DNA from 3 places in the Dactylosporangium sp. NPDC051484 genome. Region 2 is predicted to be linked to each of the others. Evidence: riboswitches for the same ligand, from Rfam matches in the RefSeq annotation. Region 2 holds a riboswitch; each other region holds the start of a gene.
The links. Region 2 has a riboswitch for cobalamin ahead of AB0367_RS04490 (ribonucleoside-diphosphate reductase subunit alpha). Riboswitches for the same ligand answer to the same signal wherever they lie in the genome.
Positions count from the first base shown of each region.

Region 1: it holds a riboswitch for cobalamin, as region 2 does, so the genes downstream of both, AB0367_RS31820 (ABC transporter substrate-binding protein) here and AB0367_RS04490 (ribonucleoside-diphosphate reductase subunit alpha) in region 2, are expected to answer to the same signal.
Region 3: it holds a riboswitch for cobalamin, as region 2 does, so the genes downstream of both, AB0367_RS21150 (CbtB-domain containing protein) here and AB0367_RS04490 (ribonucleoside-diphosphate reductase subunit alpha) in region 2, are expected to answer to the same signal.

Region 1 is NZ_JBFAZX010000029.1:52,449-55,715, reverse strand. It holds gene AB0367_RS31825 (MFS transporter) at 1-1,014, opposite strand, end outside; cobalamin riboswitch at 1,249-1,430, shown strand; gene AB0367_RS31820 (ABC transporter substrate-binding protein) at 1,458-3,017, shown strand; gene nikB (nickel ABC transporter permease) at 3,026-3,267, shown strand, end outside.
Region 2 is NZ_JBFAZX010000002.1:116,884-120,150, reverse strand. It holds gene AB0367_RS04500 (amidohydrolase/deacetylase family metallohydrolase) at 1-688, shown strand, start outside; gene AB0367_RS04495 (aldolase/citrate lyase family protein) at 715-1,452, shown strand; cobalamin riboswitch at 1,594-1,806, shown strand; gene AB0367_RS04490 (ribonucleoside-diphosphate reductase subunit alpha) at 1,940-3,267, shown strand, end outside.
Region 3 is NZ_JBFAZX010000012.1:91,466-94,732, reverse strand. It holds gene AB0367_RS21165 (sigma-70 family RNA polymerase sigma factor) at 1-270, opposite strand, end outside; gene AB0367_RS21160 (ferric iron reductase) at 359-1,000, shown strand; gene AB0367_RS21155 (CbtA family protein) at 987-1,805, opposite strand; gene AB0367_RS21150 (CbtB-domain containing protein) at 1,823-2,047, opposite strand; cobalamin riboswitch at 2,080-2,215, opposite strand; gene AB0367_RS21145 (cyclase family protein) at 2,270-3,094, opposite strand.

The DNA.
Region 1 (3,267 bases), on a different contig from region 2:
GGAGTCGAGGGCGACCATGTAGACGGGCGAGACCACCGACTCCACGAACGCCACGACCAGCAGCAGCCACCACGTCCGCGCCACCGCGTAGAACGGAAAGGCCGTCGCCTCGACCCACAGCATCGTGACGGACAGGGCCCCGAGCGGAAACCGGCGGGTGAGCGCGGGTGCCAGCAGGCTGCCGAGCAGGGCGCCGGCGCCCGCGCCGGTGAACACCATGCCGACCTGGGTGGGGTTCGCGTCCAGTTGCCTGGCCAGCATGATGATCAGCAAGTAGCCGGCGCCGTACCGCAGGCTGTCTGCGGCATCGAGCAGCGCCAGCGTCCGGATCACCGGTCTGCGCCACAGCCAGGCCAGCCCGCGACCGATGTCGATCACGAGTGCGCGCGGCGAAGCCGGCGTCGTGGCCCGTGCCTGCTGGAAGTCGGCGCGGATGCCGCGTAAGGACACGGCCGACGCCAGGAACGAAGCGGCGTTGAACGCGAACGGGAGCATCCGGCTCACGGCGAAGGCGATGCCCGCCACGGAGCCGCCGACGATGCGAAGCGTGTTGGACATCGCCCCGGCCGCGCCCAGCGCGCCGGGTAGGTCGCGGTTGCTGACGATGTTCGGCAACGCCGAACTGTTCGCCGCCCCGAACATGGTGCTGAGCACGCCGTTCAGCACCGCGACGGCATAGAGCTGCGGCATGCCGAGCATGCCGAACGCCGCGGCTACGGCAATGGTGGCGGTCAGCACGCCACGCCCGATCTCGCACCAGATCATCGTGGCCTTGCGATCCCAGCGGTCGGCCAGCGCGCCCGCCAGCAGTCCGAAGACGAGGTAGACCACGGTTTGCAGGCCGAGCAGGACACCCGCCTGCGTCGAGGACCCGGTCAGCGTGATGACCAGCAGAGGCAGCGCGAGGAACTGCAGCGAGTCGCCCAGCTGTGAGACCAGTCGTCCTCCCAGCAGCAGCCGGAAGTCGTGCTGACGCCACAGGGATCGAGGCGGCGTCGACGTGAGGTTGTCCATGGGGGATCCGTGTCGAAGCCTGACGGCTAGACGTCACTGGGCGAGAACATGAGCCAAGACCGTACGGGGCGACGCGACCGGCGGCAACACGAATTCCATCCACAGGTGTCAGGATGACGTGCCGGTCCTGCTGGCGGGAGCCGGCAAGGGTGCGGCGGTGGGGGCCATAACCTGCCGGGCGCAGGCAAGTGTGGCATGCCTCATTCGGATCTTGTCGGTGCGGTTGGCCTCTGCGTAGTCTGCCGGAGTCGTGGTGCTCGGGAAGTCCGGTGGAACGCCGGCGCGGCCCTCGCCACTGTGATCGGGAGTCTCCGGCATCCACCCTTGTGGGGTCACTGGGCAGTTCTGCCTGGGAAGGCCGGCCGGGGACGCACCTCCCGTCAGCCAGGAGACCGGCCACGGCACGCACGTGTACACCCTGTCCACGAGGTGCTGGAAGGCTGATGTTCCGCATGCTGTCCATTTTCCGGGCGGCGGCGCTGGTCGCCGTGCTGTCCCTTGCGCTCGCCGGTTGCGGCAGCGCCAATCCGGTCGCGACGTCCGACGAGCCCGCCGCCGAACAGACGTTGAAGTTCCTGACGGTCAACATGCCGAGGTCGCTCGATCCGGTCCACATCGACGCGCAGCGGATCCTCGAGAACGGCCTGGCCGAGTCCCTGGTCGTGCAGAACGACGACGCCACCCTGCGGCCAGGTCTGGCCACGTCATGGCGAACCGTCGAGCCCACCGTGTGGGAGTTCACACTCCACAGTGGTCTGAGGTTCTGGAGCGGGGCGCCGGTCGACGCCGCCGCGGTCAAGGCGTCCCTGGAGCGGCACAAGGCGAAGAACCCGCGCGCCAAGTCGATCCTCGGCGCGATGGAGTTCGCCGCGGCCGACGCCACCACACTGCGGATCACGACGAAGACTCCCGACCCCGGGCTGGCGTTCCGGCTCACCACGTACGGCATTCACAATGCCGCTGAGGCGGACCGGCGCGGCGACGAGTTCAACCGCGACCCCGACCTGACCGGGTTCATGAAGCCGGTCCAGTTCGTGCCGGGGGAGACGCTGGTCGCCGAGGCGAACCCGGACTACTGGGGCAAGCCCGAAGGCGGCATCAAGCTCAAGCGAATCGAGGCGCGGCTCGGCTCCGACCCGCAGGCCCGGATGCTCGCGCTGCGCTCCGGTGACGCCGACGCCGAGTTCAACGTCGAGATCGATCAGCGCCTGCAGTACGAGAAGTCCGGCACGAAATTCAGCGTGTACTCGCCGGCGCCGACCACCCGCAACATCTGGCTGAACACGACGAAGGTCCCCGCGTTGCGGGACAAGGCGGTCCGGCAGGCCCTCGATCTCGCGGCAGACCGCAAGGAACTGGTGGACGGGCTCAACCACGGCTACGCCAAGGCGGCGACCGGGCACTTTCCCGCCGGGCTGCCCTACGCCGTGGACTCCGGCACGACCACCGACGCCGCCAAGGCCGCGGCGATCCTCGACGCCGCCGGCTGGTCGCCCGGCCCGGACGGGGTACGGGCGAAGGACGGCACCCGGCTGCACTTCAAGATCCTGACGTACACCGTGTTCCAGCCCCTGGCGATCGCCTTGCAGAGCCAGTGGAAGAAGGTCGGTATCTCCACCGAGCTGGCCCCGGTCGAGACCACCGCCTCCAACCAGATGATGCTCGACGGCAACTTCGAGATCGCCACGTACTGCTCGTGCGGCTCGGCCACCGGCGACATCGCCGGACAGCTGCGCTCGTTCTACCGCACCGGCGTCGTGTCCAACTACGGCGGCTACAGCAACCCGCAGGCCGACGCGCTCATCGACCAGCTCGGCACCGAGTTCGACCCGGCGAAGCAGGCCGAACTGGCCAAGCAGGCGCAGCGAATCCTGCTCGACGATGTCGCGCTGGTCTACCTGTACGCCTCGACGCAGTGGGGTGCGGCCTACGCGCCCCGGGTGCGCGGCGTGGAGCCGAACCTGTCGCGGCGGATCCTGCCTGGCATGTGGCTGGCGCGGTAACCGGCCCGATGCTTCGCTACGTCGCCGTGCGGCTTGCCGCGACGGTGCCGGTACTGCTGGGCATCTCGATCGTGGTGTTCACGATGATCCGGCTCATCCCCGGTGACCCGAGCCACGCGATCCTGCTGTCCATGGTGGAGCCCGGCGCCGACATCAGCCGCCTGCAGGAGGACCTCGCCACGCTGCGCCGTGACCTCGGCCTGGACGAGCCGTACCCGGTGCAGTACGTGGGCTGGCTGACCAGCATCCT
Region 2 (3,267 bases):
TGTGGTGCGCGGCTTCAAGATCCGCCTCTCCGAGGATGTCGTCGGGCACCACTGGGAGGCGTTGCTCAAGAAGTCGATCGTCCTCGCCGAGCAGGCAAGGCTGCCGCTGATGGTGCACATCGGTGAGACCGAGGCGCCGCTGCCCGTGGTCCTGGACTTCCTGCGCCCCGGTGACGTCGTCGCGCACTGCTACACCGGCAAGCCGCACGGCATCCTCGACGGCGACGCCGTGCTGCCCCAGGTGCTCGCGGCGCGCGAGCGTGGCGTGCTGTTCGACTCGGCGCACGGCAAGAGCAACCTCAGCTTCGAGGTGGCCAGGCGCGCGATCAGCGCCGGCTTCCTGCCCGACATCCTCAGCTCGGACACCAGCGCCCGAAACTGGCGCGGCCCGGTCTTCGACCTGCTCACCAGCATCTCCAAGCTGGTGGCGCTCGGCGCGCCGTTCGAGGAGTGCATTCGTCGCGCGACGGTCACGCCCGCGGCCCTGCTCGGCCTGGACGCCGAGGGCTACGGCCGGCTCGAAGTCGGTGGCCGGGCGGACGTCACGGTGCTGACCGAGACGAGTGAGGTCGAGCTGCCAGACGCGGCCGGCAACTCCATCGTCGCGCCGCGCTTCGAGCCGGCCATCGTCATCCGCAACGGCGCCCGGGTGCAGACCGTCCCGTGGCGGGGCGGCGCTTCGGCATGACTTCGGTCCACGGACTCCGGCGTACCTTGAGGGCCGAACTGGCGGCCGGTCACCGCCTGGTCGGCACCTTCGTGAAGCTGGCCAACGCCGACGTCGTCGAAATGGCGGCGTACGCGGGATTCGACTTCGTCGTCGTCGACCTCGAACACTCGACGCTCGGCGAGGCCGACGCCATCGGCCTGGTTCGGCACGCCGAGGTCTGTGGCATACCGGCGCTGGTCCGCGTCCCGGCCGTCGAGCCGGCGCTGATCGCGCGGCTGCTGGAGAACGGGGCGGCCGGCATCCAGCTGTCGATGCTGCGCACCGCCGAGCAGGCGCGTCGCCTGGTGGCCGCGACGCGCTTCGCCCCGTCCGGTGAGCGATCGGTCAGCCTCGCCAACAGGGTGGCCGGTTTCGGCGCTACCTCACTGCGGGATTTCCTGCAGTCGGAGGCCGAGGCTCCGCCGATGCTGGTCGGTCAGATCGAGACCGCGATCGCCGAGCCATGGCCTGACGTGCTCCACGGCCTGGACGTGGCGTTCGTCGGCACCACCGACCTGTCGGTGAGCCTGGGCCTGCCCTCCAGCGACGAGCTGTCAGCACAGGTGGAGCGGGTGGCGTCGGCCGCGCGGGCGGCAGGGGCGGCCTTCGGCGGCTGGTCTGCGAGCGTGGACGCCGCCTCCGCGCAGGGACTGGCGGGGGCCGGGTACTTGATCGTCGGGTCGGACCTGCAGATCCTCGCGGCGGGCCTGCGGGCCGCGAGGTCCCCGGGGCACGGCAACTGACGGCGGCCAGGGCTTGCCTGGCCGCCGTTCGCCGCCGCATGCCACCACGGCGACCTCCACTCGGGCGTCACGCACGGTGATGCGACGCACGCGACACGCCGACACACGATCTGGTGTTCCTATTCTCAGCGAATCCCATATATGGTGTTGCCCGCAGCTGGTTCGCCCGTCCCGCCAGGACGGGCATCGCAAGAGGGAACCCGGTGTGAGTCCGGGACTGCCCCGCAGCGGTAAGTGGGAACGAAAGCCGTCATCGAGCACTGGGCCGCACGGTCTGGGAAGCGACGGCCGGTAGGCGACCGAGTCCGGTCATGCCCGCGAGTCCGAAGACCTGCCAGCGCACTGCGGGCCACATCGGCCCGCAGTGGTCGGAGACCGCGCGGGACGGTCGACGCCGACGCCAGATGACGGCGCATGCCGTGGTCCGGTGACGTCGTCCCCTGCGCGCCCGTCCGGAGTCGGCATACGGGTGACGAGGGGGACACACATGACGGTCACGCAGGACAAGGCCGCGCCCGGTCAGGGGGCGCCGGAGCAGCGGCGGCATGCTATGCAGGTCCGCAAGCGCAACGGCGACCTGGAGCCGGTCGACGTCAACAAGATCGTCAAGGCGGTCGAGCGGTGGGTCGGCGAGCTGGATGAGATCGACCCGCTGCGGGTGGCCACGAAGACGATCAGTGGCCTGTACGACGGCGCCACCACCGCCGAGCTGGACAAGCTGTCGATCCAGACCGCCGCCGAGCTCATCGGCGAGGAGCCGCAGTATTCCCGTCTCGCCGCCCGTCTCCTGGCCGCGTTCGTCGACAAGGAGGTCCGCGGGCAGGGCATCGCCAGCTTCAGCCAGTCGATCCGGTATGGCCACCAGCAGGGGCTGATCGGCGACGAGACGGCCGCGTTCGTGGCCCGCAACGCCCGCAAGTTCGACGACGCCGTCGACCTCGACGGGGACCTGCGTTTCGAGTACTTCGGCCTGCGCACGGTCGCCGACCGATACCTGCTGCGCCACCCCGAGACCCGGCTGGTCGTCGAGACGCCGCAGTACTGGCTGCTGCGCGTGGCGTGCGGGCTGTCGCAGACGCCGGCGGAGGCGATCGGCTTCTACCGGCTGATGTCCAGCCTGGCATACCTGCCGAGCTCGCCGACGCTGTTCAACTCGGGCACCCGGCACACCCAGATGTCCTCGTGCTTCCTGGTGGACTCGCCGCTCGACGAGCTGGACTCCATCTATGAGCGGTATCACCAGGTGGCGAAGCTGTCGAAGTTCTCCGGCGGCATCGGCATCTCGTGGTCGCGCGTGCGGGGGCGGGGCGCGCTCATCCGCGGTACCAATGGGAAATCCAACGGCATCGTGCCCTTCCTCAAGACCCTCGACGCCGGCGTCGCCGCGGTGAACCAGGGCGGGCGGCGCAAGGGCGCGGCGTGCGTCTACCTGGAGCCGTGGCACCCCGACATCGAGGAGTTCCTCGAGCTGCGTGACAACACCGGCGAGGAGTCCCGCCGCACCCACAACCTCAACCTGGCCAACTGGATCCCGGACGAGTTCATGCGCCGCGTCGAGGCCGACGCCGAGTGGTCGCTCATCGACCCGTCCGACGCCCCCGAGCTGCCCGACCTGTTCGGGGCCGAGTTCGACGAGGCGTACCGGGCGGCGGAGAAGCAGGCCGTGCGGACCGTCAAGGCCCGCGAGCTCTACGGCAAGATGATGCGCACCCTCGCGCAGACCGGCAACGGCTGGATGACGTTCAAGGACGCCTCCAACCGCCTGTCGAACCAGACCGGCAAGCCGGGCAACACCATCCACCTGTCGAACCTGTG
Region 3 (3,267 bases), on a different contig from region 2:
GACCGCGTCGGGGTCGCTGACGAGCCTCGGACGGCGCTGGTCGGCCCGCCACGCGTTGCTGACCACGTTGCGGGCGATGGTGAGCAGGTACGCCCGGGTCGTGTCCCGCGTGACGTCGATGCGCTCGATGTGCCGCCACGCGCGCAGGAGCGTGTCCTGCACGAGGTCCTCGGCGCGGTGGCGGTCCCGTTCGTACCGCGAGACGAAGGCGAGCAACACACCGTAATGCTCGGTGTACAGCGCGGTCATGAGCTCCTCGTCGCGCGTCACCACAGCCCCTCTCGACAGCCTCCCCACACGGGTCTACACCACGAGACGGTTCAGGGTTCAACCAAACCGCAGCCGATAGGGTACGGGCGTGAACCCGTACTTCGTCTGGGAGGACCACGAGGCCGGGGCCGGCTGGCGCCCGTTCGCCGAGCTGCTGGAGCCCGGCGTGCTGGCGGAGCGGGTGGCGGTGTCGCGGCAGGGGCTGGTCGCGATGTACGGGCTCGCCGAGGACGCCGTGCCGGAGCGCGTGGTCGCGTCCGTGCTGTTCCTCGGGTACGCGTCGCGGCTCGTGTCGCCGCTGCTGGCGGAGTCCCTGCACGGGACGATCCGCGGGGTGACGCCGGCCGACCTGTGGTGGCGGCCGGTGCCTGGCGGGCCACTGCCGGTCGCCGCGCTGGCGGTCGAGGCGCGCCCGGCCGCGGACCTGTTCGACGTGGCGGTGCTCGGCCTGGTGGCCCCGCTGCTGGAGGTGTTCCGGGCGCGGTTCCGGCTCTCGCCGCGGGTGCTGTGGGGCAACGTCGCGTCCGCGCTCGGCGGGGCGGCCGGGCAGCTGCCGGAGGGCGCGTGGCCGGCAGTGGCGGACCTGCTGGGCAGGCCGCCACTGGCCGGCATGGCGATCGTCGGGCAAGCAAGCGCCGGGCAGAGGTCGCTACGCCGTCGTAGTTGCTGCCTGTACTACCGCATCCCCGGCGGCGGCACGTGCGGCGACTGCGTGCTCAGGCCGGCGTGACCGCCACCGGGCGCTCCGCGACCCGCGGCCGCTCCAGCAGGCGTTCGGCGGACGCGCCGAAGACGAGCCCGATCGCGGTCCACATCAGCAATTGAGCGCCGGCCGCGTACAGGCGGAACTCGTAGAGCAGGTCGGCCGGGAAGCCCGGGAAGATGATCTTCCCGCTACTGTCGAGCAGCGGCGGGGGCGTCTCGGTCGACTGGCCCAGCTCCTTGTTGGCGTCCAGGTCACCGAGGTTCGGCAGCAGCACGAACAGGATGCCGATCGCGAGCGCGTAGGCGCCGACGGCCAGCAGGGCCGCGTTCCACGTGCCGAAACGCGGCTGCAGCCGGCGGCCGAGCCAGGTCGCCAGGATCATGAGCACCACGGAGGCGCCGGTCAGCACGAGGTACAGCGAGCTGCGCAGCCCGATCGTGGCGTCGTTGCCGACCGCCGGCGGATTCGTGGGGTACTTCAGGAACGGCACCAGGAAGACCCCGGTGAACGCCGCCGCGGCCACCAGCAGGGCGAGCGGCCGGGCCCGGATGCGCCCGACCCGGCCGAGGCAGATCGCATACGCGACGGCGAACAGGGCGCCCATCGCGACGCCGAAGAGGATCAGTGCCGCGCCGATGCCGACGTTCTCCTGGATGGCGCGGCTGAAGATCTCGTGCTCGTGCCCCTCACCCAGGGCGTGCGAGCGGCCATCCTCGTAATCGATGGCCTGCTGGATCAGGGGCTCGGCGAGGATGCGGGCGAAGACGAACGCGAGCACGCCACCGACTGCGCCGGCCAGCAGGCCGCGCAGGATGAGTCGCTTTTCCATTGTGGGCGGGAGCCTGCTCAGTGGCAGGGGAAGCCGAGGAAGTGGCGGCCGTCGTGCACGAACTCGTGCAGGTGGGTGTCGCTGCCGAAGATCGACACCGCGCCCTGGTCGATGCCCACGAAGTAGTAGACCAGCAGGGCGAGCAGCGCGGTGCCGCCCAGCCAGAACAGCGAGCGGGAGATCGGCAGGACCAGCGGGGTCGTGGTCGCCTGGGGCGTCTCGGCACTGGAGATGGAGCTCATCTGTGGCCTCCTTCAGGGATCGTGCGTCCCTCGTGTGGATGGGGAGTCGTGGCGGCGGAGTATCCTGACTCACCGCGAGAGGCGGCTCACAGTGGCGCGACCGTGCTGGACTTGCACCAGCTTCCCTCACCCCGTCACACGTCAGACACTAAGAGTCGGGCGCTCCTTACGTCAATCGGGCCGGCACCCGTAGGCACCGGCCCGTGGCCATTCACACACACTTCACACACGCACGCCCGGCGGGATCACTCCGAAGATGAGGGCCGTGGACCCCGACCCCTTGTGGTTGATGAACCCGCCGCAGAGCACCGACCCGCCCGTCGCCGGGAACCGCGCGAGCCCGGCGAGAATCTCCAGGCTGACCCGGTGCCGCCGGTACACCAGCAGCGAGGCGCGGTACTCCGGGTCGGTGCCCAGGTCGGGGCCGAACGTGTCGATCCCGGTGCCGCCGTTGTGGCCGATCCGGCCGGTGTCGATGAACCACTGCACGGTCTCCGGCGCGAAGCCGGGCTGGTGCAGCACGCCGTCGGCGTCGAGGTTCGGGAAGGCCGGGGTGCCCCACTTGTACTCCCAGCCGGTCCACATGATGATCATGGACTCGTCGGGGATGCGGCCGTGGCAGCGCTCCCACTGCTTCACGTCGTTGACGGTCAGCGCGTAGTCGGCGTTGCGCGCGCACTTGTCCCGCACGTCGATCTTCACCGCCGGCAGGAACAGGTCGTTGGGGTCGAGCTCGTCGGCGAGCGGCTCGCCGGCGTTGAAGTGGCCGGGCGCGCCCCAGTGCGTGCCGGTCGCCTCGCCCTCCCGGACGTACTGCAGGTAGTACCCCTCGTTCTCGATCGTGGCGATGGTCTCCAGCGTGAACTCGGGGTCGCCGGGGTAGATGTTCGTCTTCGCCGGGTCGTTGACGTGCGACAGGCTGATCAGGCGGGTCTTGCCGGGCCGCAGCGCGGCGCCACCGGCGGGGGCCGCCGAGGCGGTCCCGGCGAGCCCGGCGGCGCCGGCGACGGCTCCGCCGGCCGCCGCCAGCAGGTGTCTTCTCTGCATAGTTCTCGAATCGTCCCTTCGCATCCGTGCACGACGATGTCGCTGCCGACTGTAGGGCCTTCGGCGCCACCCGTCCGGGACCTTCGGCCCGGCCCGGCGCGCGCCCGCTCGCCTACGATCGCGCCGGCGGGTGATCTTTCGCGAGATCGGGGAACCTTCGCCGTGCCGCGTGC